One region of the Mesorhizobium sp. M1342 genome, then DNA from elsewhere that is predicted to be linked to it. Evidence: riboswitches for the same ligand, from Rfam matches in the RefSeq annotation. Region 1 holds a riboswitch; each other region holds the start of a gene.
What was found. Region 1 has a riboswitch for thiamine pyrophosphate ahead of NKH06_RS04465 (YkoF family thiamine/hydroxymethylpyrimidine-binding protein). Riboswitches for the same ligand answer to the same signal wherever they lie in the genome.
Positions count from the first base shown of each region.

Region 2: linked by a shared signal. The riboswitch ahead of thiB (thiamine ABC transporter substrate binding subunit) and the one ahead of NKH06_RS04465 (YkoF family thiamine/hydroxymethylpyrimidine-binding protein) in region 1 are both predicted to bind thiamine pyrophosphate.
Region 3: linked by a shared signal. The riboswitch ahead of thiC (phosphomethylpyrimidine synthase ThiC) and the one ahead of NKH06_RS04465 (YkoF family thiamine/hydroxymethylpyrimidine-binding protein) in region 1 are both predicted to bind thiamine pyrophosphate.

Region 1 covers NZ_JAMYLI010000003.1:232,130-241,878, reverse strand. The annotation lists gene NKH06_RS04515 (ADP-ribosylglycohydrolase family protein) at 1-375, opposite strand, end outside; gene NKH06_RS04510 (GntR family transcriptional regulator) at 379-1,104, opposite strand; gene NKH06_RS04505 (DUF982 domain-containing protein) at 1,322-1,615, opposite strand; gene NKH06_RS04500 (hypothetical protein) at 1,676-1,933, shown strand; gene NKH06_RS04495 (DUF3309 family protein) at 2,216-2,371, opposite strand; gene NKH06_RS04490 (hypothetical protein) at 2,623-3,228, opposite strand; gene NKH06_RS04485 (methyltransferase family protein) at 3,605-4,240, opposite strand; gene NKH06_RS04480 (ABC transporter substrate-binding protein) at 4,477-5,496, opposite strand; gene NKH06_RS04475 (ABC transporter ATP-binding protein) at 5,489-6,256, opposite strand; gene NKH06_RS04470 (ABC transporter permease) at 6,253-7,014, opposite strand; gene NKH06_RS04465 (YkoF family thiamine/hydroxymethylpyrimidine-binding protein) at 7,110-7,718, opposite strand; TPP riboswitch at 7,709-7,822, opposite strand; gene NKH06_RS04460 (RodZ family helix-turn-helix domain-containing protein) at 8,018-8,338, shown strand; gene NKH06_RS04455 (formyltransferase family protein) at 8,383-9,414, opposite strand; gene NKH06_RS04450 (hypothetical protein) at 9,545-9,749, opposite strand, start outside.
Region 2 covers NZ_JAMYLI010000013.1:35,640-45,388, forward strand. The annotation lists gene NKH06_RS15230 (amino acid ABC transporter permease) at 1-48, opposite strand, end outside; gene NKH06_RS15235 (amino acid ABC transporter substrate-binding protein) at 187-960, opposite strand; partial or broken gene NKH06_RS15240 (RNA polymerase factor sigma-32) at 1,284-2,144, shown strand; gene NKH06_RS15245 (M48 family metalloprotease) at 2,172-3,641, opposite strand; gene thiQ (thiamine ABC transporter ATP-binding protein) at 3,898-4,689, opposite strand; gene thiP (thiamine/thiamine pyrophosphate ABC transporter permease) at 4,682-6,301, opposite strand; gene thiB (thiamine ABC transporter substrate binding subunit) at 6,545-7,543, opposite strand; TPP riboswitch at 7,587-7,701, opposite strand; gene NKH06_RS15265 (thiamine diphosphokinase) at 7,789-8,448, shown strand; gene NKH06_RS15270 (ABC-F family ATP-binding cassette domain-containing protein) at 8,450-9,749, shown strand, end outside.
Region 3 covers NZ_JAMYLI010000044.1:26,859-36,607, forward strand. The annotation lists gene hemA (5-aminolevulinate synthase) at 1-511, shown strand, start outside; gene NKH06_RS30170 (ATP-grasp domain-containing protein) at 1,082-2,386, shown strand; TPP riboswitch at 2,610-2,726, shown strand; gene thiC (phosphomethylpyrimidine synthase ThiC) at 2,830-4,665, shown strand; gene thiO (glycine oxidase ThiO) at 4,662-5,663, shown strand; gene thiS (sulfur carrier protein ThiS) at 5,632-5,829, shown strand; gene NKH06_RS30190 (thiazole synthase) at 5,833-6,606, shown strand; gene NKH06_RS30195 (thiamine phosphate synthase) at 6,603-7,208, shown strand; gene NKH06_RS30200 (hydroxymethylpyrimidine/phosphomethylpyrimidine kinase) at 7,199-7,960, shown strand; gene NKH06_RS30205 (hypothetical protein) at 7,982-8,155, opposite strand; gene NKH06_RS30210 (hypothetical protein) at 8,359-8,778, shown strand; gene NKH06_RS30215 (ubiquitination-like system serine protease family protein) at 9,429-9,749, opposite strand, start outside.

The DNA.
Region 1 (9,749 bases):
GCCATTGTTGATGGCGTCGATGGCCCGTTTGGTCGACGGCCCCAAGAGATCATAGCTGCCGCGCGCCTTGACCTCGCGCTCCCAGTCGAGCAGCGCATTGACCCAGCGCGCGTGGTCGAAACGGTCGCCGGATTCGACCAGGATGCGGCCGAGCAGCAGCGCCTGTTCGGTGTCGTCGGTGATGGTGCCGGCAGCCAGTCCCTTCGACACCGGATGATCGGCGAAAGGCTCGATGAAATCCTCGACATGGCCGTGGAGTTCGGCAATGCGAACCGGCGACAAAAGCTGCGTCGGCATGCCGAGCGCATCTCCCAGCGCTCCGCCGACAAGCGCGCCCATGGCGCGATCGATGGCCTTGCTGGTTGCATCCGACATCGCTCAGAACCTCATATGCAGCGCAAAATGTGCCGGGTTGAGCAGGCTGGTGACATACTCGATCGGCCGATCGTCAGCCGCACGCGTCAGCCGGCGGCCGCGCAGGAAGGGCGTGCCTTGTGGGCAACCGAGGATGGCCGCATCCTCGGCATTGAGCATCTCGATCTCGACCCATTCCTCGCCATGGCCGGGAATGAGGCCGGCGGCGCGCAGCGTCTGGTGCAGCGAGCCCTCGCGCAGTCCGCGCAACGGTACGTCCTCAAGCTCGGAGGACAATGGCAGCCGGCTGCGCTCGATGGAGATCGCATGGCCGTCGCTGGCGTTGGTGCGCACCCGGTCAACGGCAATGAAGAACGGGCTTTCGATACCAAGCAGCGCAGCCAGATCGGGGTCTTCGATGACCTCCAGCCGCAGCGTCCGCGTCTCGGCATTGGCGCCGGCATCGGCCAGCGCGCGCGACCAACCGATGGAGTCATCGACCGGCTTGCCGTCGAAGGTGACGAACGAGCCAATACCAACCCTGGTCGTGATCAGCCCGCGGCTGGACAGTTCTTCGAGGCCCTTGCGGACCGTATTGCGACTGACGGAGAAGCGCTGGACAAGTTCATTCTCGCTTTGCAGGCGGTCGCCGAAGCCGAGAACACCGGAGCGGATTTCATGTTCGAGAACGGTGGCGATCTGCTCGGGTTTGCCCGTACCGGGAGACAGTTGAACCGCGCGCCGCTTCATATAGGTACCTGTTCAGTGAACCTGTATAGTCCTGTTCAATATCTGGATAGAAATGCCGTGTCAACAGATGCCGGAAACAGGCCCAATGAACCCCGAATTTCGGATTGTCCGCAGAGCGCGCCGAACTGGCCGGTTGCCATGGCCCGGAAAAGCCGGTGAAAGACCGAGATCAACCAAGAGGATAGAGCCGATCCTTGATTCAATTTCACCGGGCAGGCTACGGGATCGACACCTCACGCGGCTCAACGAGAATGTCCGCCTCGATAGCGGCGTTGATGAACGCCGCCCTTGCCGCCGAGACTTCTTTCTTTCCCTCTAGCACGGCCAGACAGACCTTACGGGCAACCATATGCTTTTGCCCGGTTGCAACCGGCCAGCGGTTCAGCAGGATGTCGGCAGCCTGAGCGACCCGCTCCACGTTGAAGATCGAGTTTCGCGATCGGCCGAGCGCAATCCTGACCGGCTCATCGAAACGCTGATCTTGCACGATGCCACTCCCCAAAGTCGGCATTCATCGATTCGCGGCCTTCAACCCCGCGCAATGTGATAGGTTCCGCGACAAAGGTGCAAGATGTCCGATTCCAGTGGCCAGAAAAATCCCAGGCTGATCGTCGTGGTCGCGTTCGATCGCGGTGAGGATGGCGAGTTGTTCCCAGCCTTTGGACCCGCCGACCAGCAGAGCGAAGACCGCGCCATACGCACCGCCAGGGCTCTAGCGGCAAAGCATGCCGGCGTCATCGCCTGGAGCCGCGAGGCCGATCCGACGCTGGGCGAATACGGCCCGCCGAACACGCTCTTCGTCAGCGGCGACGTACCTGACATGGAATAGTCGACTGGCGTCAGCTTCTGGATGCCTTGCCCATAGGGTTTGATGCGAGCCGGTTTCCCCTCGCCAGCAAGCAAAAGCCCGCTACGGTGAACCGGAGCGGGCCTTGGAGGAGGACAAGGGGTGGGACCCTCTCCTCTTGTTTCCACGGGGGGGTGTGGACCGCAATGACCATACGAAAGTTTTGCAGAGTGCAGGATCACAAGCCGGCTTGCCTGCATCACAATCCGGTGCACGCCGATATTGGGGGCGCTCACGAGATTGCGATCAGTTGCGATAACCCGGCTAGATACGCCCGAGCACGACAAGCACGATGGCGATGAGCAGCACGAGCCCAAGGCCGCCGCCGCCATAGTAGCCGGTGCCGTAGAACGGACCGCCACCGAGGCCGCTGAGGCCGCCAAGCAGCGCAATGATGATCGGTATGGTTCCAAGACTCATAGCGATGTTCAAAGACGAGCGCTCCAAAGGCTCTACCGTTCCGCGCGATTGTGGCGGGCATCGCGTGCGGAAGAGGTCTGCCGGCAACAGAAGCGGCCATCCAGATGATGGCAACCAGAATTTGATTCCGGCACGCCTGTGGACGCAGAAAGCCCGCCAGCGTGGCGGGCTTTCCTACCGGCCGGAGGCCAGGAGAGTGCGGTCGAGCCTCACGGCTGATTCGGCACTTCCAATCCCCGGCCCCTCCAGTATCAGCGACGAGCGATCAGGAGGCAGAGTTGCCGTAGATCGCGGTCGTAGGCGCCTTCGCTGCTGAGCACGTCGACGCAGCGCTTCTTCATTCGCGCCACGTTGCTATCCGACATCTGGGCCACGACACCCGGCAGGCTCGGCCTGCTGGGGTTTGACGGATTGGACGGATTGCTCGGGTTCGACGGATTGCCTGGATTGATGCCGCCACCAATACCCACGCCGACGCCGCTCGTCCCGCCTACATTGGCGCCAAGGCCGGCCGTAATGCCGCCAGACCCTCCGATGTTGGCGCCCGCGCCGGCATTGATGCCGTTGCTGCCGCCGACCGAAGCGCCGAGACCAGCATTGACACCGCTCGAGCCGCCAACATTGGCACCGGCACCGGCATTTACACCACCGCTGCCGCCGACCGAGGCGCCCACTCCGGCACTGATGCCGCCACTGCCGCCAACGGAAGCCCCGACACCGGCATTGACGCCGCCGCTACCACCCACCGAGGCACCAACGCCAAGGCCGATTCCCGCAGCATTGGCGGGCAGGGAAAGAGCTAAAATTACCGCACTACCCGCCAACATATTGGCGACTGTCTTGATGGTGTGAGCCATAACACTCTCCTGTTGTCGTTGCGCTAAAGCAATTGGCGAGAGGCCGATTGCAAGATCAACTACGCGAGGTGGTGAATTTCAGTTTCAGAGAGAGAATACTGAACCTGAGGCGTGGTGTACATCAACAAAATTTCTGAAACAAAATGATATTAAAGTTTGAATAATTGTTCTTTACACGAACAATTCGTAAGGCATTGGCGATCGGACGTTACTCTGCTCCATGCCGCACACCGCGCTGGACATGGATAGGCCTCTCGCAAGATCAGCAAGACCGCCGCGATGATTGCAAGTGGCCAGAGTCTATCGGCGGCCGGATGCGGGAGTGAGAGAGTGCAAGCGTGATTGCAGGCCGAACGATTCTGCGCCGGCCCGCTTGTCAGACGATCCCGTAGAACAGCCTGTAGTGGGCGCGCTTCATATAGTCCCGGTATTCCGGCGTGGCGGCTAACAGCGCCTCTTCGCGCAGGATGCGATGAACCTGGAAGAAGGTGATCGCGGCGTAGACAGCAAGATTGTAGAAGGAAAAGGCCGACAGCAGGAACAGGACATGACCGGCAAGGTATCCGGCATAGATCGGGTGCCGCACCAGGCGGTAGGCACCGTCGGTCATCACGCCGCGATTGCCTGGCAGAATGGCGAAAGAACGCCCTAGCGATATCTTCCCCCAGATCACGAACCCCAACGCCAGGACTTGCAGCGGCGCAGCGGCATAGACCGGGATGATGGCCACGCCCGGTTGCAGGTCGATGAAGCCGACACCGAAGCTGGCGACCACCGAAACAACCACCGTCAGCGGGTTCCAGTCGCGTACCTGCGGTCGCCGCGACAGAAGCAGCCAGGTAAAGGTCAGGATCTCGGAAATTGCCACCAGCGCCACATTGATGCGGGTCGGGTCGAGCATCAGGTGATATACGCCGCGGTAGACGAACATGCCCGCGAAGGCCAGCGCGCAGATCCGAAAGAAACCTTCGCGCAAATCCACCAGGATTTCGCGCTTTCGGGCTGCGGACAAAATCCTGCCGTCACTGACGTGCGAAAGCGCCTCGCTTTTTGATATGAGCAATGCAAACACCCCGATGATCCCTCGAGGCGACCTTTGCACGCAACCATTGCCGGGCAGTTAATCAACAAGATCAGATCGGTGTTTAAACTGGCTGTCGGGGAGCCAGGGTGCCACATCCAGACGACCCTGCTCCACGCGGTCGTCCAGAAATAGACTGGCGACCCATTTCATTTGGTTTTGCCAGACTAGCTCAGATAGTCGTTGCGGAAATAGCTCCCGAAATCCGGGCGTTGAGCAACCAGCTTGCCGTCGGCATCACGCAAAATGCCGGACGCGAAGAGATAGCCGCCGATCGCTTCCATCTTGGCTGGATCCATCGTCCCGATGGCGCCGCTTTGGCTGCGCAGATAATGGCCGTCGATCAGCGCCTTCAGCGAGGCGTGGATCAGCGCCGGATTGGTCAACGCATCCTTGTTGGCCGCGATCAGCAGGGCTGCCGCATCTTCGGGGTGATCGACCGCGAACTGGTAGCCGCGCCGCGTCGCCTGGACAAAGGCGGCCGCAGGCTTGGAGTTTGCCTGGAGATAGGCTTCGCTCGAAGAGATCAGTGTCGTGTGCTCGTCAGGCACGCCGTAATCGGCATAGACGAAGCTGCGTTGTTTGACGCCCTTGAGCTCGGCGTCGACACCCTCCCAGGTCGAGACTTCGAGCGTGAAATCGACCGAACCATTGGCCAGCGCCTCATAGGCTGAGGTGCCGAGCGTCACCGTCTCGAAATTGCCCTTGCCGCCATCATGGCGGATGATGGTCGATATCAGGGCGTTTTCCCAGGCGCTGCCGAAGCCGCCATAGGTCAGGCCGTCGAGGTTTCTCGGGCTTACTATCTCGCTGCGGGCCGCATTGAAGACCACGCGGCCGGTTTCCGATTGCACCACCGCATAGACGCCCTTCAGGTCCGCTCCGGCGGTTCTCTGGGTGAACAGGCTGATGGTGCCGTTGATGCCGAAATCGGCGACGCGATTTGCAACCAGCGTGCCCGCACCGGTATCGCTGTAAGGCAGGATGTCGACCTCGAGCCCGGCCTCGCGATAGAAGCCCTTGTCGCGGGCGACGAACAGTCCGATGTGGTTGGTGTTGACCGTCCAGTCGAGGGCAACGGTGACCTTTTGTGCCGATTGTGCTTGGGCTCGCCCCGATCCGGCAATGAGCGGAAGGCCTGTGGCAAGGGTCAGCAACAAGGCCTGCCGGCGCGTCAAGTCAATCATGATCGTGTCCTTTGGATGGGGTGGCGTTGAGGATGATGTCGAGAATCTCGGCCTCGAGCGCACTTGCCTGGCGCGCGGCATCGCCGCCAAGGCTGCGCGGGCGCGGCAGCGGCACCTTGATTTCACGCACGATGCGGGCCGGGCGCGCCGACAGCACATAGATGCGGTCGGACAGGAACACGGCTTCGCGCACGTCATGGGTGATCAGGAGCGCCGTCCAGCGATGATGCCGCCACATCTGTTCCAGCCAGCGCTGCATGGCCGTGCGGGTCAGCGCGTCGAGCGCGCCGAACGGCTCGTCGAGCAAAAGCATGTCGCGTTGCTGCACCACCGTGCGCAGCAAGGCCGCGCGCTGGCGCATACCGCCGGACAGTTGCGCTGGAAAATGCCGCTCGAAGCCGGCAAGCCCGAATTCGGCAAACAACGGCGCAACGCGCACCCGCGCCGCCTGTCTCCTCATGCCTTGGACTTCGAGCCCGAGCGTCGCGTTGTCGAGGATGCGCCGCCACGGCATCAGCGCGTCACGCTGCGGCATGAAGGCGAAATGCCTGCCGTGGTCGTCGAGCGGCGCGCCGTCGAACAACATCTCGCCCTCGCCATGCTCGGCGCCGGTCAGAAGCTGGAAGAGCGTCGATTTGCCGGCGCCCGAGGGTCCAAGGATCGAGACGAATTCACCAGCGCCGACGCTAAGCGAAATATCGGCCAGCACGTCGAGCCCACCGAACGCCTTGCGCACATACCGCAGTTCCAGCCGGCTCATCGCCAGGCTCCCTTCCCGGCGGTTTCCTTGCCGGCCCGCTCCCAGGGCATCGCAAGGCGCTGCAGCAGTACAGTCAACCCGAACAGGACAAGGGTCAGGGCAGCGCTCACTCCGACGGCGGCAAGAACCAGGTCAGGACGGAAATTGTTCTTGACGTTGAGCATGTAGATGCCCAGCCCCTTCGCGGCCCCCGCATATTCGGCGAAGATCGCGCCGACCACGGCGTAGGTGATGGAGATCCTCAAGCCAGCGAAGAAATAGGGCAGCGCCGAAGGCAGCCGTGCCAGCACGAAGATGCGCCAGCGCCCTGCCCCCATGGCGCGCAGCATTTGCCCGATCTCGGCCTCGGTCGACTCATAACCCTCGACCAATGCAACCAGCATCGGAAAGAAGGTAACCAGCGCCACCAGCATGATCTTGGGCGCCAGCCCGAAGCCGAACCACAGCACCACCAGCGGCGCGATGGCCACCAGCGGCAAGGTCTGGCTGACGATTAAGACGGGAAACAGCGCACGCCGCAGCGGCTGGAAGAAGTCGACCAGCATCGACAGCACGAAGGCGGCGCTGAGCGAACAGGCAAAGCCGAGCAGCGTGGCGCCGATGGTCGGAATGGCGTTGTCGGCCAGCGCCTGGCGATTGAGCAGCGCTTGCTCGAAAACGCGCGACGGCGCCGGCAGTATCGTCGGCCTGATGCCGGAATAGGTGGCATAAAGCTCCCACGCCACTAGGAGCAAACCGACCGAGATCATGGCCGGCATTGCCTTGACAAGAAGGCCCGCGATCGGGCGCGAAGCGAATGATGATGAGACCACGGGAGATAACCTTTGACGGCCGCGCGGAGGCGGCGGCAGCTTCAGACAGCCGACGGGCTGTTGGCCGAGACCGTGACGTCGAGGGTTACGTGGCCGGCGCCTGGTCCGAAGCGGCAGAAGGCCTCGTCCAGCGCCGAAAAGATCGCACCGGCATCACCGCGCAGTTTCGTGCAGAAATGCTTGGAACGCTCATAGACGCCGGACTGCTTGAGAAAATCGATGCAGCCGTAGATCTCGTCCATGTGGTCGTCGGTGCCCATCACATAGAGCGAGAACTGCGCCGCCGCCGGCTGGCCGGTGGCAGCAGCATTGCGCACCGCCGCGATGGCCGCATCCTTGCGCGGGCCGAGTGGCCCGACAGGCCCGCCAAGTGCATCGGAGCGGCAGATCGGATCATCCGGCTCGCCAGGGCACCCGCGCGAGATGGTGGCCGACAACACGCAATGTTTGCCGCTACGTGCCGCCGCCACGAAGAGGTCGCGCATGGCGGGAAACAGCACTTCGGGCGACCCGACCAGCAAGGTCGAGATGTCGTCGGTCTCGATCCTGAGCTTGTCGCGCCAGGGATCGAGCGCACCGAGCGCGCCAAGAATGACACCGACGAAATCGTCGGTCATGGGGTATAGGGAAATCTGTGCGCCTGAAAACATCGCCCGCCTCGCTCCGCTGGTATTACCCAGATCAGCTTCTAGGGTCTGTGGGCTTGCCGCCCCCGTCTCAGCCCCGACCGTACGGAGCACCCCTGTGGATGTGCGCCTTAAAGCATCATTCGAGTTCAAGGGAAAGCCGTTTTTTCAGAGCACTGCGCCAAAAGCATTGCGCCAGTCACGGTGCGCCTGAGCGGAATTTTGTCGGGAACCTTCGCCGCCGCGACCGGTTGTCCCCACAGTCGCAACGCGATCACTTTCGTAGAAAATAAGCGACGACTTCACAGAAATGGAGACAAACCATGTTCATGAAAATCCTCGCAGCTTCGGTTCTCACCATTGGTCTGGCCACGTCAGCCATGGCGCAAAGCGCCGGCAGCAACAACGCAAATGGAAGCGGCAGCGGCAAGTCGGTGACGGTTGAGCCGAACACGCCGGCTTCCCCGAATACGATCGAGCCGGACACTGTCGACCCGGGCACGACCAACAGCACGACTGGCACGGTAGGGGACATGAATTCGAACGCGGATCAGAATTGCCCGACCAACCCGCAAGGCGCGCAGCCGGACGCCGATGGTAACGCGACGGCGCCAACGGTAAACGATAATCATTGTGGCAAGTAACCACGTCGCAAACGGATGAAGCCGCTGGGCATCGCCCAGCGACTTCATCCGTTTTTCTGGTCCGCAGCACGCGCTTTGCCGAACAGCCGGATTTCTGGAGCGGGTCTCCCGGCGGGCGGGCGCGAAAATAGGTGTTTCGAATTGAGCAGCCGTTTGAGCACTCTACCGTAGGTAAAATACAGGACCCGACCGTTGGCGAGATCAAATTCCACTGTTCCCCACCGCCTGACCGGGGCCTTTCCTGTGCAGGGCCCCAGCCTTCTGATCTGGAATCCCAGCCTGACTTTGCGCGTTCCGATTTCAAGATAGATGCCTGGCAGAAGGCCAAGCACATGCCATAGCCGTACAACATGCTCGACCGACATGGCCGGCGAGATTATCAGGTGGCTGGGCTGAAGCCGCGCCCAGACGAAATCGCCTTTCGGTTGCGGCATTCCTGACAACAGCCCCCGGCAGTAGGTCGGCACCGCCTCGCTCACCAGAATCCGCATAGCGGTTGCCGTGCTGTCGACCAGGGCTTCTCTCGATGTCCAGTCAGCTTCGGAAAACGGCACCTGCCCGAGAATGTCACCCTCGTCAAAACCGGCGGACATCTTGTGGAGCGTGACGCCGCCATGAGCCGCATGCCGGCCGTCCACGGCCAAGCGCTGGATCGGGTGGGGCCCTCGATAGTCGGGGAGCAGCGCCGGGTGGAGGTTGACCCCGCCTTTGGAAAAATGGCCAAGAACCTCTTGAGGGATCAAGACAGGCAAAGTGTAGCAGACCAGCACATCGGCGCGGACGTCAGACAATTGCCGACCAAGCGCATTCCAATCGTAAGGGCGGCCAAATTCGATCAACTTGACAGGCGTGTTACCGATAAACCGCCTGAGCAGCAGCTTGCGTTGAAGCCTTCGCCGGAAATTGCCAATGCTGAAACCGGTGGGACGACGCCGGAACCCGGGCACGATGATCGCGCCAATTGCATTTCCAGCCTCTAGCCAGCCGGCGAGCAGAGGCCCCGTATAGTTAGAGATATCGAGGACAAAAACGGCTGTGATCGGCTCCGAGTGATCGGTCGATTCGATCGGCCTCATCTTCGGCGGCTCAAACGGGCCGACAGGTCAGGGCGAGCTTGTCAGGTCGGCTGAGTGGAAGGCGATGCCAAGGCAGTGACAACCGAAAGACGCTCGCGTTTTACAAACACTGGCTTTTCGTAAACTTTTTTCACGGCCCGTCTCCCGAAATCAACTCTTCCTGCGCAGTTGGACCGCGATACGGCAGGCTGTCAACCGCCTGACCGTGTTTGCCTACCGCATCCGCATTCGCCGTTGACGAAGGTGTTCGAAGGGCGCTTTCGCACATTGGTGAAAGCTCGATGGCTTCACCGACGCGACAAGCCGCGCTGACCGAAAGGGGTTTGGATGCGATG
Region 2 (9,749 bases), on a different contig from region 1:
CAGGAGCGAAGGCAGCGACTCCAGCATCAGTTGCAGCCAGTGCGGCACGTAAGACCCTCCAGATTGGTCGAAGCAGCTTGGTCAAAGCAAGAATGCGTCGGCCATATCACGACAAAAGCGGCGGGCCGTCAAAGACGGCTCGCCGCTCGATAGTCTCATGGGCGGCGGACCGGCCCGCCTCCCGGATTACTTCGAAACGTCCTGGCCGAAATAGGTGTCGGAGATCTTCTTGTAGGTGCCGTCGGCCTTGATATCGGCCAGCGCCTTGTTGATCGCGGCGACCAGCTCCGGGTCGCCCTTGCGCACGATGACGCCGGAATAGTCGGCGTTTTCCTCTTGCGCGGCGATCCTCACATTGGCGTCGGGCTTGTGCTTCTTGAAGTCGAGGAACGACAGACTGTCATTGATCGTGGCGTCGGCGCGGCCGGTCAGAAGCAGCTGGATCGACTGGTCGAAGCCATCGGTGCCGACCAGTTCGGCGCCGTTCGTTTCGGCCAGCTTGCCGAAATTCGAGGTCAGCGACTGCGCCGACTTCTTGCCCTTGAGATCGGCGAAGCTCTTGATGTCGGTGTTGTCGCCGCGCACGATCAGCACCGCCTTAGAGGCGATGTAGGGATCGGAGAAGTCGTACTTTGCCTTGCGGGCGTCGGTGATGCCGACCTGATTGATAACGGCATCGTAGCGATTGGCGTCGAGGCCGGCGATCAGTCCATCCCACTTGCCTTCGAGGAACTCGGCCTTGACGCCAAGCTTGTCGGCGATCGCCTTGGCGATTTCGACGTCGAAGCCGACCAGTGCACCGGACGTGTCATGGTAGGTGAACGGCGCATAGGTGCCTTCCGTGCCGACCTTGATGACACCGGCGTGCTTGATCTGGTCGAGATTGGGGCCGGCATGGCCTGCAGTGACAGCCAGGGCCTGCAGCGTTCCGGCGATAATGAGCGACTTGAGCCATTTCATTTTTCTGTGATCCCGTCCTTGGCCGGCTGGCCGGCATATTTGTGAGCGCTGGAAACTGACAGATGCAAGCCGAAAAAATAAGGAACAGAATTTCAAAAACAACCGATTTATGAAACCCAGTTCTCCAACTGGAACTTTCTGCTCGTCATCGCAGCCATCACGAACCGTCCTGGGAATCCTTCAGGCAACACAATCCCGCCGCCACGGTCGCGGAACCTTTCCCGCGCATGGCAGTTCTGGCTGTTGTAGGGCACGACGCCGCCATTTCAACCCGGGCGCCAGCCAAGTTTGCAAAGTCATCCGCACCACCCAGGGAGCGCCTCATGATGGAAGACACGGCAGGACGGATCATGGTCCGCGCGGCAATGAAGGCTCCCTACCTCGAGCGTGACGAAGAGCATCGGCTTGCATTGCTCTGGAAAGAGGACAACGACCAGAACGCGCTGCACAGCATCACCGTCGCCCATATGCGGCTGGTCATTTCCATGGCCTCCAAATTCCGCCATTACGGCCTGCCGCTCGGCGACCTGGTTCAGGAGGGTCATGTCGGACTGCTCGAGGCCGCCGCCCGCTTCGAGCCGGAGCGCGAGGTGCGGTTCTCGACCTATGCGACATGGTGGATTCGCGCCTCGATGCAGGACTATATCCTGCGCAACTGGTCTATCGTGCGTGGTGGCACCAGCTCGGCCCAGAAGGCGCTGTTCTTCAATTTGCGACGCCTGCGCGCGCGGTTGGCGAATGGCACGGAGCCGCTCTCCAACGCCACGCTCTATCGCGAGGTGTCGGAGGCGCTTGGCGTCTCCGAAGCCGATGTGGCGATGATGGATTCGCGGCTCTCGGCGCCCGACTCCTCGCTCAACATGCCTATTGCCGACGATGCGGGTTCGACCGAGCGCATGGATTTCCTGATTTCGGACGATCCGCTGCCCGACGAGATCGTCGGCGACAAGATCGATGTCGCGCGCCGCTCGCTCTGGCTGAGGGAGGCGCTTCGCGCGCTCAACGCACGGGAACTGAGGATCATCGAGGAACGGCGGCTGAACGACGAGGGCGCCACACTCGAAGCGCTCGGCGAAACGCTCGGCATCTCCAAGGAACGCGTCCGCCAGATCGAGGCCCGCGCCATGGAAAAGCTCAAGGTCGCATTGGTGAAGCAGAATCCGGAGTTCATGGCGACTGCCGCCGGAACGGCGGCAGGCGTCCAGCGGCGCCTACTTGTCGGTGACGATCTTGACCTTGTCGCCGGCCGAAACGGCGGCACCCGGCGACAGCGCATTGAGCACGCGGAACAGGTCGAGCTTGCGGTCGACGCCGACCATCTGCGCCGAAAGCGAACCCATCGTCTGCCCAGGCTGGACGGTGACGACGCGGATGTGCAGCGGCTTCAGCGCCGCCTTTTCGGCAGCGCTCAAAATCCGGAACGAGCCGCTGACCGAGCGGGCGATCGTGTCCAGCGACGTGCTGGCGGAAGGGGCCGCGGTCAGCAGCCGGTAGACCTGGCCGCCGGCGCGGATGACCGCAATGTCGAACTGCCAGCCTTCGGCGCCGGCATGCGCGGTCGCCGCCTCATTGCCGTTGATGGTTTCCTGCTTGACGCTGCTGTCGACGAGACCAGCCACCCAGCCGCTGCGGATATAGTCCGTCAGCGCCCGGTTCTTGTCGATGGAAACGCCATCGAAACGGATCGCTATGTCGCCGGGGCCGGTGGCCGTCACCGCTGCCGCCGAATTGTCGATGATGAAGCCGTCCGGCACCGTGAACGACACGCCGAGGCCCGGGTGCAGGAAGGTTTCGCCGCGCACATAGCCTTCCTCGGGTGTGTCGCCATAGAGCAGGCCGTCTATGCCGGCGAGGAAGGAATCGCGGTCGCGCGTGCCGACGCCCGGCGCGCCGAACTGGCGGGCATGGCGCTGCGCCAGATCGATGCGCTGCGGCGTGTTTGGGTGCGTGGCCAGGAAGTCCAGGCTGGCGTCGGTGGCGCCACTGATCGAGCGGAAATCGGTATAGGCCGACATCGATTGAAGGAAGCGGCCTGCGGCGAAAGGATCGTAGCCGGCCTCGCCGATCGATTTGATGCCGATGGCGTCGGCTTCCAGCTCCTGGTTGCGCGAAAATTGCGCCAGCCTCAGCTTGCCGCGGATCAACGCCGCCTTGGCGGTTGGGCTGTCGCCGAGCACGTCCGAAACCACCTTGGTGGCCAGGCCTTCCTCGGCCTCCAGTTGCTGGCGCTGCAGGCCGTGATTGGCGGTGACGTGGCCCATCTCATGCGCGATGACGGCGGCAAGCTCGGCCGAATCATTGGCCAGCGCCAGGAGGCCGCGGGTGATGTAGAGATAGCCGCCCGGCAGCGCGAATGCGTTGACGTTGGGCGAATTTAAAATGGTGATGCGATAGGTCTGTGTCGGGTTGGCGGACACCACCGTCAAACTACCGACCACCTTGGCGACCATGCGTTCGAGCTTGGGGTCGGAATATTCACCGCCATAAGTCGCCAGGATGCGCGGGTGCTGCGCCTTGGCCAATTCGGCGAGCTTGTTGTTGGCGCCGACATTGTCCACCGTGATCGGCTTGTCGGAAGGCTGGAAGCCGGATTCCTGAACTTCCGGCGGCGTGAACATCTGGCAGCTTGCCAACGCCACGGCAAAACCGGCCAGCGCGAGAAAACGCGCCAGCGGTTTCATTCCCAATGTGTTAGCGCCGATCGCCAGAACGGCTTCCTTTCGGGTCCCGGCGCATGACCACGAAAATCGGGGGCGATCTTCGGAACGTGTCATGCGCTATCTCAAACTGCTGCAGCATCCGTGCCCGTCCCTTAGGGCGGCGGCGGATACTGCAGGCAAATCACGGCCTGTGCCGGACCGGTAGGGCGGACCTAGCCACACTCCCCCGGTCATGGCAAGCAAACGCCACATCGCCTGGAGCCGGTTTGACCGTAAATTATGTCCGCTTCCGGGCAACATCGCGTGATGTGGAATATCCAGTACCCGCGCCGATATAGCGCCGGAACGCCTCCGGACCAGCCCCGGTAAAGAAATCATCAGCCTTGCCGGTTGCGGCCACCAACCCATTGTCGACAAACACCATGTGCTCGCCGATGCGGCGTGCATCCTCGGGCTGGTGGGTGACAAATAGCACCGTCATGGCGCGTTCGGCATGAACGGCAGCAACCAGATCCAGCATCTCGTCGCGCAAAGCGGGTCCGAGCGAAGCAAAGGGCTCGTCGAGCAGCAACACCGGTCGGTCGCGCACCAGCACGCGGGCCAGTGCGACGCGCTGGCGTTCGCCCCCGGAGAGCTCGCGCGGTAGGCGTTTCTCCTTGCCCGCGAGACCGGTGCGCGCAAGCGCCTCGGCGACCGCGGCGCGGTCCGCCTCGGTCAGTCCCAGGGAGGGCGAGCGGCCGAGCCCGACATTCTGCTCGACGGAAAGATGCGCGAAGAGATTGTTCTCCTGGAACACCATCGACACCGGCCGCGCCGAGGCCGGCTCGGTGCTGACATCGGCCCCGCCGATCAGCACGCGGCCCGATTGTGGGGTCTCGAAGCCGGCGACCAGATTGAGCAGTGTCGACTTGCCCGAACCGCTCGGGCCCATGATGGCGGTGATCTTCGCCGTGGCGAACTCGACGTCGAAGACAAGTGGCGCATCGCCATAGCTGCCATAACTGAACGACACATTGTCTAGCCGCACCGGCGCGCCCTTTTCGAGCCTGTTGGCCGCCCTCTCACGCATCGCGGACCTTCTCCCTTCCCAGCCAGTGCGCCGCCACGATCAACGCGAGACAGACGAAGCCGAGCAGCAGTGCCAGGCCGGCGGCATCCTCGGTGCGGTAGCTGCCCATCCGTGCCAGAAGAAGGTAGGGCAATGTCTGCACGGAATCACTGCCGAACAGGGCAATGACACCGAGATCGCCGAGCGACAGCGCCATGGCGAAAGCGAAGGCCGTGGCGAGCGGTCGCCGCAGCGACGGCCAGTCGACCAGCATCAGCCGGTTCCAGCCCGCAATGCCGAGCAGTGCGCAGAGCCGTTCGTGACGCTCGCTCGCCGCATCATAGGCGGGACGCACGGCGCGCAGGGCGAACGGCATCGCCATCACCGCATTGACGGTGACGACCATGACCGGGGCGATGGCAAAGACATCGCCGGCATGGCGCAGCAACAGGAACCAGCCGGCGCCGACGACGGTCGGCGGCACGACAAGGACAAAACCGGCGCCTGTATCGGTGGCGCGTTCGAGCAGTGTCTTTGCGCCGGCACGGCGGTTCAGCGCCAGTGCCCGCCGCGCCATGGTCAGCGCCAGCGACAGCATCACCGAAAGCAGCGCCGACAGGAAGGCGAGCGCTGCGCTGGTCAGCGTTGCCTGCCGGACGGTGGCCTCCCTGGCCAAACGGCCGAGGTCCGCACCCAACCCGGCCACCACGGTTGCCGCCATCGGCCCAACGACGAACAGCAGCGCCAGGATGATGACTAGCGCGTTCAACCAGGTCTCGCTCCGATTGACCGAGAGATAGCGGCGTTGCGCGACCGGCAAATTGGTGTCGCCGACCACATTGGCGCCCAGGCGCGTCAGGGCCAGCACAACGATAAAGGTCAAGGCGATCTGCAACAGCGTCAGTGTAACGGCCCGCGCGGGATCGAAATCGAAGCGCAGCGCCTGGTAGATGCCGACCTCAAGCGTCGTCGCGGCCGGCCCGCCGCCGAGCGTCAGCACGATGGTGAAGGATGTGATGCAGAGCATGAACACCAGCCCGGCGACGCCGGGCAGTGCGGCGCGCAGCGTTGGCCATTCGATCAGCCGGAACGCCGGCCGCGCCGCCATGCCGAGCTGGCTCGCCAACCGCCATTGGTCGGCCGGTATGGTCTGCAGCGCCTCGAGGAACAGCCGCGTCGCCAGCGGCAGGTTGAAGAAGACATGGGCGACGAGGATGCCGGACAGGCCATAGATGCCCGGCCAGCTTCCCCCGCCGATCACAGCAAACACGCCGGCGAAATAGCCGGCACGGCCATAAAGCGCCAGGATGCCGAGTGCTGCGACAATAGCCGGCAGCGCCAACGGCACGGCGAATATCTGCAGGATGAAGGCGCGACCGAAGAAACGTGGATGTCGCGACAGAGCGCGCGCCACGAACAGCGCCGGGATGACCGAAAGCAGCGTCGAGAGCGCCGCTTGCCAGAGCGTGAAGCGAATGACGCGAAGCAGATAGGGATCGAAGGTTGCCCAGGCGCCCGAGAAATCATGGGCGCCCTCGAAAAGCAGGCCAGCAAACGCGCCGCCGATCAGCAGCGCGATTGCAGCGAGCGCGAGGGTGCCAGCGGTGATGCGGGGGTCAGACGCGCGTTGCACGCTGGACCACCATTCTTTCCATCGCGGCAATTACAAAGGATTGCGTTCCTTGGCGCCCCCCTCCGTCCTGCCGGACTTCTCCCCCTCCAGGGAGGAGATCGGCCGTCACCCATGCTTCCGCTAGTCTCCAACGTTGCCGGACTATAACCAGCAACGACACTGCCAATCTCCCCCCTTGAGGGGGAGATGGCCGGCAGGCCAGAGGGGGGTGGAGTGGCGCGAACATCAAAAGAACTCGCAAGCCTACTTGCTCATCACCGCCAGCCACTCATCGACCCAGGCCTTGCGGTTGGCGGCGACCTCGTCGGGGCTGAACAGCAAGGTCTTGGTCGGCTTGACCAATTTGTCGAAGGCCGGATTGAGCGGCTTGTCGGTCTTGCCGGCCGGGAACATCCAGTTGGTCTCGGGGATGGCATCCTGGAATTTCGGCCCGGTCATGAAGGCGATGAACTTGGCCGCCAGCGGGTTCTTGGCCCCCGCCGTGGTGATACCCGCGACTTCTATCTGCAAATACTCGCCCTCCTCGAACGACGCTGCCTGATAGCGCTCTGTCTTCTCGGCGACCATGTGGTAGGCCGGCGACGTCGTGTAGGACAGCACCATCGGCGCCTCGCCCTTGGTGAACAGCCCATAGGCCTCGCTCCAGCCCGGCGTCACGGTCAGCACTTTCGCCTTGAGCTTGGCCCAGGCCTCGGGCGCCTTGTCGCCATAGACCGACTTGACCCACAGAAGCAGACCGAGGCCCGGCGTGGAGGTGCGCGGATCCTGGATGACGATCTTGTCATCGGCACTGCCCTCGACCAGTTCTTTCAGGCTTTTCGGCGGGTTCTTCAGCTTCTCGGAGTCGTAGACGACAGCGAAATATCCGTAGTCAAAGGGGACAAAAGTATCGTCGCTCCAGCCACCCGGCACGTTGACATCAGTTACGCCGCCATGCGGCGCGAACAAGCCTGACGCCTTGGCATCGGCGGTGAGATTGGTGTCGAGGCCAAGCACGATATCGGCCTTGGTCGACGCGCCTTCCAATCTGACGCGGTTGAGCAGCGCGACGCCGTCGGCGACCGAGACGAACTCGACATCGCAGCCGCATTCGGCCTCGAACTCCTTCTTCACCACGGGACCCGGACCCCAGTCGGCGGTAAAGCTCTCATAGGTGTAGACGGTGAGTTTGTCCTTGGCCAAGGCCGGTCCGGACAGGACCACGGCCATTGCTGAGACTAGAGCGTATAAATGCGTGCGCATCGGCGCCTCCTTCGTTCGAATTGAAAGGAATTGAGGCGTCGGACTGTCCGAAACGTCTAATCCCTCCGCCGGTACAAACCGGATCAGGTTCAGCGGGTTGGCGAGACTGCCTCTCAGCCGGTCCGCGAAGATCGCGTCCGGCACCCCGTTAGAGCGTTTCGACACATAGGCCGGGCCGATCCCCCATGCAAGTGGGAGTTTGCCGCCTTCCGTTTCCCGTGCCGGGCTGGTAAGGGCCACACGATATGAGCACATTCACCATCCTGCTTGGCGGCGATCTCATCCGCACGCCACGGCTCGACCGCCAGGCCGAAGGCTCCCGCGTCATCGCCGCCGACGCCGGCATCGGGCATGCGCGGCTGCTGGGTCTCGTGCCCGAACTGTGGGTGGGCGATTTCGATTCCGTGCCAGCCGAGCTGCCTGACGATCTCGCTTCCGTGCCGCGCCGGACCTTCCCGGCGGAAAAGGACCAGACCGATGGCGAACTGGCCATTGCCGCCGCACTCGAGCGCGGCGCGACCCGCCTGGTGCTCGCAGGTGCTTTCGGCGGCAAGCGCGCCGACCACGCTTTCCTGCATCTGGCGCTTGCCCTGCGGCTGGCCGAGGCCGGGACTGATGTGCTCCTGACCAGCGGCGCCCAGGAAGGCATCCCGCTGCTGCGCGGAACGGCCGGCTTCGACTATGCCGATGGCACGCTGTTTTCGGTGCTCGGCTTTTCCGAGCTCGCCGGCCTGACCGTCACCGGCGCCAAATGGCCGCTGAACCACGTCAAGGTGGCGTTCGGTTCGTCGCTGACCATCTCCAACGAGGTCAAGTCCGACAAGACCGGGGGCCGCCTCGAAATCGCGCTCGGCCATGGCCGCGCGATGCTGCTCGCTCATCCCTATCCCTTACCTGAAAGCTGACATGGCCCCGCCTCTTCTCAACCTCGACGGGATAAAACTGACCTTCGGCGGCACGCCGCTGCTCGACGGCGCCGCCTTGACGGCTTCGGCCGGCGACAAGATTGCACTGGTCGGCCGCAACGGGTCGGGCAAGTCGACCCTGCTGAAGATCGCCGCTGGCCTGATCGAGCCGCAGGACGGCGAGGTGTTCCGCCAGCCTTCGGCAACTATCCGCTATTTGCCGCAGATGCCGGACATGGAGGGCTTTGCCACCGTCCGCGCCTATGTCGAGGCCGGGCTTGGCCCCGCCGACGATCCCTACCGAGCCAGCTATCTGATGGAGCATCTCGGACTGTCGGGTGAGGAACGTCCGAATGATCTGTCGGGCGGCGAGGCGAGGCGTGCTGCCCTTGCCCGCGTGATGGCGCCGGAGCCAGACATCCTGCTGCTCGATGAGCCGACCAACCATCTCGACCTCTCGGTCATCGAATGGCTGGAAGAAGAACTCATCCGCACCTCCTCGGCACTGATCGTCATCTCGCACGACCGCCGCTTTCTCGAACGTGTGTCGCGCGCCACCATCTGGCTCGATCGCGGCCAGACCCGCAGGCTGGACAAGGGCTTTGGCCATTTCGAGGAATGGCGCGACCTGGTCCTGGAGGAAGAAGAGCGCGAGCAGCATAAACTCGGCCGCCAGATCGTTCGCGAAGAGCATTGGCTGCGCTACGGCGTGACGGCGCGGCGCAAGCGAAACATGCGCCGGCTCGGCGAGTTGCAGACCATGCGCCAGCGTTTTCGCGGCCATCGCGGTGCCGAAGGGTCGGCGACCATGGTGGCGAGCGACGCCGCCGAGTCCGGCAAGCTGGTGATCGAGGCGAAGAACATCGAGAAGAGCTTTGGCGATCTCACCGTGGTCAAGGGGCTTTCGACCCGCATCCAGCGCGGCGATCGCGTCGGCCTGGTCGGGCCGAACGGCGCCGGCAAGACGACGCTCTTGAAGATGCTGACCGGCGAGATGAAGCCGGACGCCGGTTCGGTGCGGCTCGGCACCAATCTGGAGATCGCCACGCTCGACCAGAAGCGCGAGGCGGTCGACCCGCAGGAGACGCTGGCGCAATATCTCACCGACGGGCGCGGCGAGAACCTCGTCATCAATGGCGAGCAGCGCCACGTCGTCTCCTACATGAAGGATTTCCTGTTCAAGCCGGAGCAGGCACGCACGCCGGTGCGCGAGTTGTCCGGCGGAGAACGGGCACGGCTCTTGCTGGCGCGGGTGCTGGCGCGGCCGGCAAACCTTCTGGTGCTCGACGAGCCGACCAACG
Region 3 (9,749 bases), on a different contig from region 1:
CATGGATCGTCCAACCATCATCGAAGGGACGCTAGGTAAGGCGTTCGGCTCGATGGGGGGTTATGTGACCGGACCTGCCTCCATTGTTGACAGCATACGAAGCTTCTCGATCGGTTTCATTTTCACCACGGCGCTTGCGCCAGCGCTAGCGGCTGGTGCGCTGGCAGCGCTGCGCCATCTTCGCGATTCAGATTCAGAACGAATTGATCTGCACCGGAAAACGAAACTTTTAATCGGATTGCTGAAAGAGGCGGGCATCCCCGTCATGCCGACCCGAAGCCACATCATTCCTGTGCCTATTGGTGATCCATTCCGTTGCAAGGAAGCGTCCCGCCAGCTTCTGGATCAGCATGGAATATACGTTCAGCCAATTCTGGCGCCGAGTGTTCCGGTGGGAACCGAGCGGTTCAGGGTGACGGTTACGCCTGCCCATAGTACGACAGATATTCGGACGTTCGTCGATGCGCTCAGGCAGGTTCTGCTGCGGGACAATCTTGGCAAGGCTGCCTAATGTAAATGCTGGGAACGACAGGGCGCGCAGCCTCAGACCTGATTATATCAGCCGGGCTCGCCGAGGTGGAAGCGGCGGTCAGCGATCCGGTTCTGACGCCCGATCGCATCTTCGAATGTCATCGGAAAGCAGTTCCGTAACCCGCAATGACAGCTTTCGCGATCTTAAATGATGTGACTCCATGATTGAATGGGGCCGTTTGACGACTCGCTGCTTACACATCGGGCCGGTTCCAGATTCAGGGCTCACCATGAGCCGGTATGACCAGAGCGCATGTTCTTGTGCTGCGAGTTTGATGTGGCTTGGCGTGCCCTACCCGAGGGGTAGGTCACGCCCAGGCCCACGGGATCACACACCAACCCCAGCTAACCTGGTTTGAACGGAGCAAGCCTCCGACGCCGCCCTAATCAAAAACGCTGCAACAGATCCTTCAAATCAATTTACAAGATTTTTACAACCGTCAGTCGTTGACAATGGTACGGCACCCCGAGTCTGAGGTCCGGCACGGCCACAAAAGTGACACCGGTACCCTCGGACCGCCGCCAGCACGCAACATCGGGATTAACAGCAATGGTAAGAAGAAGAGCGCTCATATTGGTCGAAGGCCATAGGGGTACTGGTCAGCTATACGTCCAAGCGGCTCAGTGTCTTGGTCTTCATCCAATTACTCTGACGGCTGATCCACCTCGGTACGACTATCTTTCGGCGGAAAACGTTGAGGCAATCCGTGTCGACACTGGCAATCTCGAAGCGTTGGTCCGCGAAAGTTCGCGGCTGCGTGCTACCCACGACATTGCTGGCATTACTGGCTTTGCCGGGGACCATGAATCGATCTATGCGACAGTTGGCAAGCTTTGCCGGCATTTCGATCTACCGGGACCGAACCCTGAATCGATTGAACGAAGCTGCGACAAATTCAAGCAACGCCAACTCCTCGCGCAGGCCGGCGTTCCAATACCGGCCTATCGGTTGGCAGCGAATGCGGCGGAGGTAGAAAGCTCGGCTGCAGAGATCGGCCTGCCCGTGATTCTTAAGCCGGCAGTAGGCAGCGGCAGCATGGGTGTCCGATTGTGCCGCAGCCTCGAAGACGTAGCCGAACATACGACCCATCTATTGGGCGGAAAGCACATATGGCGGTCTACACCGAAAATACTCGTCGAAGAATTCGCACAGGGCCCGTTCTATAGCATTAATGTTATGGGGAATGAGGTCGTTGCGATTTGCGCCAATGACTTTGGTCCCCTCCCCCATTTCGTCATACGTGAGGTGACGTATCCGGCCCTGCTAACCGATCAGGAGCGTGAGCGCATCGCCGATGTTTCGCTGAGCTGTTTGCGGGCTCTCGGCCTTGGCTGGGGGCCAACTAACATTGAACTCCGGTGCACGAAACGCGGTCCAGTTGTCATTGAAGTCAATCCGCGTCTTAGTGGCGCGCCCGACCCTCAACTGGTCCAGTTAGCTTACGGTGTCGACCTCGTCACCGAGCACATCAAGCTTGTCATTGGCGAGGAATGGGATCTGCGCAAAAAGCATTCGCATACTGCGGCCGCGCGATTCCTGCTTCCTGATCAAGATGGCACCCTCGACTGGATTGGTGGCGACACTCAGGCAGCTGCTATATCAGGTGTGGCCGAGGTCAAATTGAATGTTGAACCCAAGACACCGATCGTCAGGAAGGGGGATTTCCGAGACTGGATTGGACATGTCATTGCCACTTCGCCCAGCCGTGCTGAAACCGAGGGCGCCCTTCAGCGAGCGGTCGACTTGATCGAATGGTCGATCACCCCTTTTCCGGCGACAATAAGAGGTGATCGAGAGCACGATGTTTGTGGGGCGTTCGGGCGGCCCACCAGTTCTGTTCCGATCAGGCATTGACGGCTTAAGATCCTTGAAACGCAGCAGTTCCGTCTACGTCAATGTCACATCAAGTTTGACGAGGCAAATGCAGCTTTGGCCACACCTGCCTTGTCTCCCGCGGAACTTCTCCGCGACCCATGGCGAGGCCGTCGGCCCAATTTGGGCCCAATTTGAATGCCGCCCACCGCCGCCGCAGGACGAACATGCGCTTGACAAGACAACGCCGGCCCGTTCAACTTGAGGCATTCACCAGGGGAGTCCCGGCAAGGGGCTGAGATACTGCTGGCTTTCGCGGCGCAGTGACCCGTTGAACCTGATCCAGTTCATACTGGCGTAGGGACGGTGCAAGCGCTCTGCGGGAGTTCACGCCCGAGGTCCTGTTTCGGCAGGTCGACAGAAGCGTCTTTTCATCCTTCCGGCACAGAACTGGGTCTCCAATGCATGAGCAAAGGAGCCTCAAGATGAATGCCCTCACCCCAGCCGTCTCAACGGGGCCGCTGCCTGCTTCGCGTAAGATCCACAAGCCCGGTGCCATCCACCCGCAGATCAGGGTGCCGATGCGCGAAATCTCCGTCCATCCGACAGCCGGCGAACCGCCCGTCACCGTCTACGATCCGTCGGGCCCCTATACCGATCCGGCTGTCGAAACCAGCATCGAAAAAGGCCTGGCCCGGCTTCGCCACGAATGGATCTTGGCGCGCGGCGATGTCGAGGTCTGCGACGGCCGCCATGTCCGGCCGGAGGACAACGGATTCGCGACGGGCGAACGCCTGACGCCAGAATTTCCCATCCGCCACCGACCGCTCAGGGCCAAAGCAGGCAAGGCGGTGACGCAGCTTGCCTACGCGCGCGCCGGCATCATCACACCCGAAATGGAGTTCGTCGCCATCCGCGAGAACCTTGGTCGCGAGATCCTGCGCGGCAAGCTTGAGCGCGACGGCGAGGCTTTCGGCGCGACGCTGCCCGATTTCGTCACGCCCGAATTCGTGCGTGACGAGGTGGCGCGCGGACGGGCGATCATCCCCGCCAACATCAACCATCCCGAGAGCGAGCCAATGATCATCGGCCGCAATTTCCTGGTCAAGATCAACGCCAATATCGGCAACTCCGCCGTCACATCGTCGATGGCGGAAGAGGTCGAAAAGATGGTGTGGGCGATCCGCTGGGGCGCCGATACGGTGATGGACCTGTCGACCGGCCGCAACATCCACAACATCCGCGACTGGATCGTGCGCAACGCGCCGGTGCCGATCGGCACGGTGCCGCTCTACCAGGCGCTCGAAAAGGTCGGCGGCATTGCCGAGGATCTGACCTGGGAGGTCTACCGCGACACGCTGATCGAACAGGCCGAGCAAGGCGTCGACTATTTCACCATCCACGCCGGCGTGCGGCTGCATTACATCCCGCTGACCGTCGACCGGGTGACGGGTATCGTCTCGCGCGGCGGCTCGATCATGGCCAAATGGTGCCTGCACCATCACCGGGAGAGCTTCCTCTACGAGCACTTCGCGGAGATCTGCGACATCGCCAGAGCCTACGACGTCTCCTTCTCGCTCGGCGACGGCCTTCGTCCGGGCTCGATCGCCGATGCCAACGACGCGGCGCAGTTCGCCGAGTTGGAAACGCTCGGCGAGCTGACGCAGATCGCCTGGGCGAAGGATTGCCAGGTGATGATCGAGGGGCCTGGCCACGTGCCGATGCACAAAATCAAGGCGAACATGGACAAGCAACTCGCCGTCTGCGGCGAGGCGCCGTTCTATACGCTTGGACCGCTGACGACCGACATCGCGCCGGGCTATGACCACATCACCTCAGGCATTGGCGCCGCGATGATCGGCTGGTTCGGCACCGCCATGCTCTGCTACGTCACGCCCAAGGAGCATCTCGGCCTTCCCGATCGCAACGACGTCAAGATCGGCGTGATCACCTACAAGATCGCCGCCCACGCCGCCGACCTGGCGAAGGGCCATCCGGCAGCGAAAGTCAGGGATGATGCGCTTTCCCGCGCGCGCTTCGAGTTCCGCTGGGAGGACCAGTTCAACCTGTCGCTCGATCCGGAAACGGCGCGGTCCTTCCACGACCAGACTTTGCCCAAGGAAGCGCACAAGGTGGCGCATTTCTGCTCGATGTGCGGACCGAAATTCTGCTCGATGCGTATCTCTCACGACATCCGTGCCGAGGCGCAGAAAGAGGGCATGGCGGCGATGGCGGCGAAATACCGCGAGGGCGGTGATCTCTACCTGCCGGCGGACGAGACCGGGGCACCGCTCATACCTCAGCCACGTGAGCCATCATGAAGGTCTTGGTCAAAGGAGCGGGCGTTGCTGGCCTCACCGCCGCCTTCGAGTTCGCCGCACGCGGCGCGGCGGTTACCGTTGCCGAGACAAGGCCTGCCCTTGGGGGCAATGCGTCGTGGTTCGCCGGTGGCATGTTGGCGCCGTGGTGCGAGCGTGAAAGCGCCGAGCAGCCGGTGCTGGATCTCGGAAGCGACGCCGCCGACTGGTGGGACGCCGCAACGCCAGGCTTGGTAGCACGACGGGGAACGCTGGTCTTGGCCGCGCCGCGCGATGCGGGCGAGCTCGACCGGTTCGCCAGCCGCACGACGGGCTATCGGCGCGTCGAGGAAGATGAAATTGCCTTGCTGGAGCCCGACTTAGCCGGCCGCTTCCGCCGCGGATTGCTGTTCGCCGATGAGGCTCACCTCGACCCACGCCCGGCGATGGCGGCACTTCATGACAAGCTTGCGACCATGGGTGTCAAATTCCACTTCGGCTGCGACGCCCGGCCTGTTTCGGGTTTCGCCCGTCAGATAGACTGTATGGGAATGGCAGCGGCCGATGACAGGCTGCGCGGTGTTCGCGGCGAAATGCTGATTCTTCGCACGCCTGATGTCTCGCTGTCGCGGCCGGTCCGTTTGCTTCATCCACGCTTTCCGCTTTATGCCGTGCCGCGCACCGATCACCGTTTCATGATCGGAGCGACGATGATTGAAAGCCAGAGTGCCGGACCGGTGACGGCGCGTTCCATAATGGAGCTGCTGGGTACCGCCTATGCCCTCCACCCGGCCTTTGGCGAGGCCGAGATCGTTGAAACCGGTGTCGGCGTCCGCCCAGCCTTTGCCGACAACTTGCCGCGCGTCGAAACCAAGGGTGAAATCATCGCGATCAACGGGCTCTATCGTCACGGTTTTCTCCTGGCTCCCGCCATGGCGCGCCAGGCTGCCGACCTGGTTTTCACTCAAGACAGAACCAAGGAGCTTGCTCATGAAACTGATGGTCAACGGCGAAGCGCATGAGGTTGCCGCCACCACGCTGGCCGAGCTGCTTGCCGCGCTCGACTATGAGGGCGATTGGCTCGCGACCGCCGTCAACAATGACCTCGTGCACAAAGCCAACCGGGCGGAATTCCAGTTGAACGACGGCGACCGGATTGAAATCCTCTCGCCCATGCAGGGCGGCTAGGCCATGATCGAGCTTTATGAAGCCGAGCTTCCGTCGCGCCTGCTTCTTGGCACCGCTCAATATCCTTCGCCGGCCATCCTTGCCTATGCAGTCAGGGCTTCGGGCACGGCGGTGGTGACCGTCTCGTTGCGCCGTGAAATGGCAGGCGGCAGGGCTGGCGAAGAATTCTGGTCGTTGATCCGCTCGCTTGGTGTCAGAATCCTGCCCAACACTGCTGGCTGCCACTCCGTCAAGGAAGCGGTCACGACCGCACAAATGGCGCGCGAAGTCTTCGGTACGAACTGGGTCAAGCTCGAAGTGATCGGCAACCATGACACCCTGCAGCCGGATGTTTTCGGTCTGGTCGAAGCCGCCCGCATCCTGTGCGAGGACGGTTTTGCTGTATTCCCCTATACCACCGACGACCTTATCGTTGCCGAGCGGCTGCTTGCGGCGGGCTGCAAGGTCTTGATGCCGTGGTGCGCGCCGATCGGTTCCGCTCTCGGACCGATCAACATCACGGCGCTGCGCTCGATGCGCGGACATTTCCCAGATGTTCCGCTGATCGTGGATGCGGGGCTCGGACGGCCGTCGCACGCGGCAACCGTTATGGAGCTCGGCTTTGACGCCGTACTCCTGAACACCGCGGTCGCCAAGGCGGCCGATCCGGTCGGCATGGCGCGTGCGTTCGGCAAGGCGGTCGAGGCCGGTCGTGAAGCTTTCAGCTCGGGTATGCTTGAACCGCGCGACGTCGCCGTGCCGTCGACGCCGACCATCGGCAGGGCCGTTTTTTCATGAAGCTCGATCCCTTCTACCTGATCGTCGACAGCGCTGACTGGGTCGAGCGGCTGGTCCCGCTCGGCGTCAAGCTGGTTCAGTTGCGCATCAAGGATAGGGACGAGACCACGCTGCGGTCGGAAATCCGCCGCGCGAACGGCGTCTGCGCGGTCCATGGTTGCCAACTGATCGTCAACGACTATTGGCGCACGGCAATTGAGGAAGGCTGCGACTTCGTCCATCTCGGCCAGGAGGATTTGGCTGCGGCCGACCTGCTGGCGATTAAGTACGCCGGATTGAAGCTCGGGCTTTCCACGCACGATCATCTAGAACTGGAAACGGCCATCGCTGCCGAGCCCGACTATATCGCGCTCGGCCCCATCTATCCCACCGTCCTGAAGCAGATGAAATGGGCGCCGCAAGGGCTCGAGCGGATCAGCGAGTGGAAGCATCGGGTGGCGCCGATCCCATTGGTCGCCATTGGCGGCCTCAACCCCGATCGGCTCGACGGTGTTTTCGCGGCTGGTTCGGACACCGCGGCGGTGGTCACCGACATCACGTTGAATGCCAATCCCGAAGCGCGCACGCGAGAATGGATCGAAAAGACAAAGCCATGGCGCTGAGGCGAGAACCGCATGTGCTCGTGGTCGGCGGATCTGACTCCAGCGGTGGGGCTGGAATCGCACGCGATATCGAGACGATCTCTTCCATTGGCGTGCGCACCTGCCTTGCTGTCACCGCGCTGACGGTGCAGACGCACCATGCGGTCATGGAAATCCACTCTATGCAACCCGGTCTGGTGGCCGGTCAGATGCGTGCGGGGTTGCAGGCCAACAAAGTGGCGGCCATCAAGATCGGGATGCTCGCCACGGTGGAGATCGTCATTGCGGTTGCCGGAGTGCTGCGCGAAAATCCGCAGGTGCCGGCAGTGCTCGACCCGGTGCTGGCCTCGACGTCAGGCCGGGCGCTCCTGGAAGCCGGCGCCATCGCCGCCCTGAAATGCGATCTGATGCCATTTTGCCGTCTGGTCACCCCCAATCTCTTCGAGCTGGCACTCCTTGTTGGCTCGGAGCGGGCAGTGGATGAGGACGGCGTAGTGTGGCAAGGCCAAGAATTGCTGGCAGCCGGCGCGCGGGCTCTGCTGATCAAGGGCGGCCATGCATCGGGACCGCAATCAACCGATATTCTGTTGCGCCCCGATCACGAACCAGTCCGCTTTGACACGCCGCGTCTTGCCGCATCGATGCGCGGGACGGGCTGCATGCTGGCCAGCTCGATTGCGGCACATCTGGCGAAGGCGCAATCAATCGAGTACGCCGTGCGCCAGGGCAAGCTCTTTGTGTTAGAAAAGCTTCGGAAAACCCCAGCCGAATAGCCGTAGAGACGGCTCAAGCGTTCAGCGGCTGACGCTGAAATGGAAGCCGTAGCCCTCCTGCCCTTTTTTCACAGCGCGTGACGGAATGAGGCCGCTTTGCAGATCGGAATTCAGCGGCGCCGAGACAAGCTGCCCTGCCAGGCCGGGAAAGTAACGGGACTCTTCCTGCGGCGAAGCGCACTGCCAGTCAGGCATGGGGATGCACTTGTGCCTCCTGGCGAGTGTGAGGCCGCAGGAGTGAGGCATTTCAGCGCGGCGGGGAACGCCGGATCTGGCCCCGCAGTGCTGGAGCAAAGCAAAGGCCGGTTTGAGACGATTCCGGGGATTTCTACGAGGCTGCTCGCGACGCCGGCATTGAGTTCTACCAGCTCCTGAGCGGCATACGCGACCAAACCCGGTTGAGTGTCACCGCAGGGATGTTCCACGAGTGGGACAAACAGCTGCGGGACTGGCTGGTCCGCGAATTACGAAACTGGCATCGAGGGGATACGGCAGCTGCGAAGGTCTGGTCAGCGGATTTCGCCAAGATTGCAGACCTCCTGGAAAGTTTCGGCTGGAAAGTCCGAAGCACGGACTACTTCAAGACGCTCGATGCGTGCCGGTTGGTGGTCAACGTCTACAAGCACGGCGCCGGAAAATCGCTGGATGACCTGAAGAAAACCTGCTCCGAGTATCTAGACGATCCGCTCAAAGGCACTCGGCCGCCGTGGTCAGAGAAACTGCTGAACCACACGCACCTCAAGGTGAGCGATGACCAGTTCCAGACGTTCTCAGACGCGATTGTCGCGTTCTGGCGCGACGTCCCGGCAATGCCGTAGGTGGCAGCAACAGGTTCCTGATTGGTTTGAAAGGCCATTCTCAGTGATCGCGCCCAACGATAAGCATGCCAAGGTTTTACCCTCGCATATATCTTCGCTCCCGCTCCCGGCCATAAATTCTGCCACATATCTGCATTGCCGGGAAAGGTGCCATGCGTAACGCATTGGTCGATGGGCGAAGATTCCGCCCGCAAGCGGGTTTCGGGGGCTCTTGCCCGCATTGCGGTACAGACATGATCCCGCGCGCGGCAGCGTCTGGGTTTGGCATTAGGCCAATAAACGAACACGTCGTTGGGTCAGCAGACACCTATCTGTTCGGCCGGTCAGACCGCCAAATTCGGTTCATTCAGAATTGGATGGGTACCGACCAAAATGAATCCCTAATCGACCGACTTCACAGAAAACGAAGCGATCTCCGGCCCTGACGAGCGAGTTTCGGCGTTGTCCGGGTGCTCCTGGATGAAAGATCGGGCTTCGCGCCTCATTTGGACAACGCCGCCAGGTAACCGTTTCCCTGAAACCTGCCCTTCATTCAGATTTGCAACATCAACGACTACCGGCTTCCTAGACCTACTTGGAGCCAATCGGAGGACAGCCGTGTCGGCGCCAGCCCGACCGCAAATTGCGGCCGACCCCATGGCAAACGTTGATTAGCCAATGAACTTGATCCACAGGCGCTTGAACCATGCGACGATGGCCCTGAGCCCCTTCGGCTGGGCGCCGCGCTTGAGCAGACGGTCATGGACGCGGCCCGCTTCGATCTGCGCGCGAGACATCTTGCCGGCCCATTGGATGCGGCCGCTTTTAATGATGTAGTGCGAGCCACAAGGGAAGTCGTGATTGCCGATCGACGGCCATATCGAGGCTCCCTCGTCTTCCATAATGAGGTCATATTCAGTCGGAACGAGCGGTGTTGAAACCTCCTCGCCGCACCCACACGCGCAATTATGCAGCGCGACGTGGCATTCGCG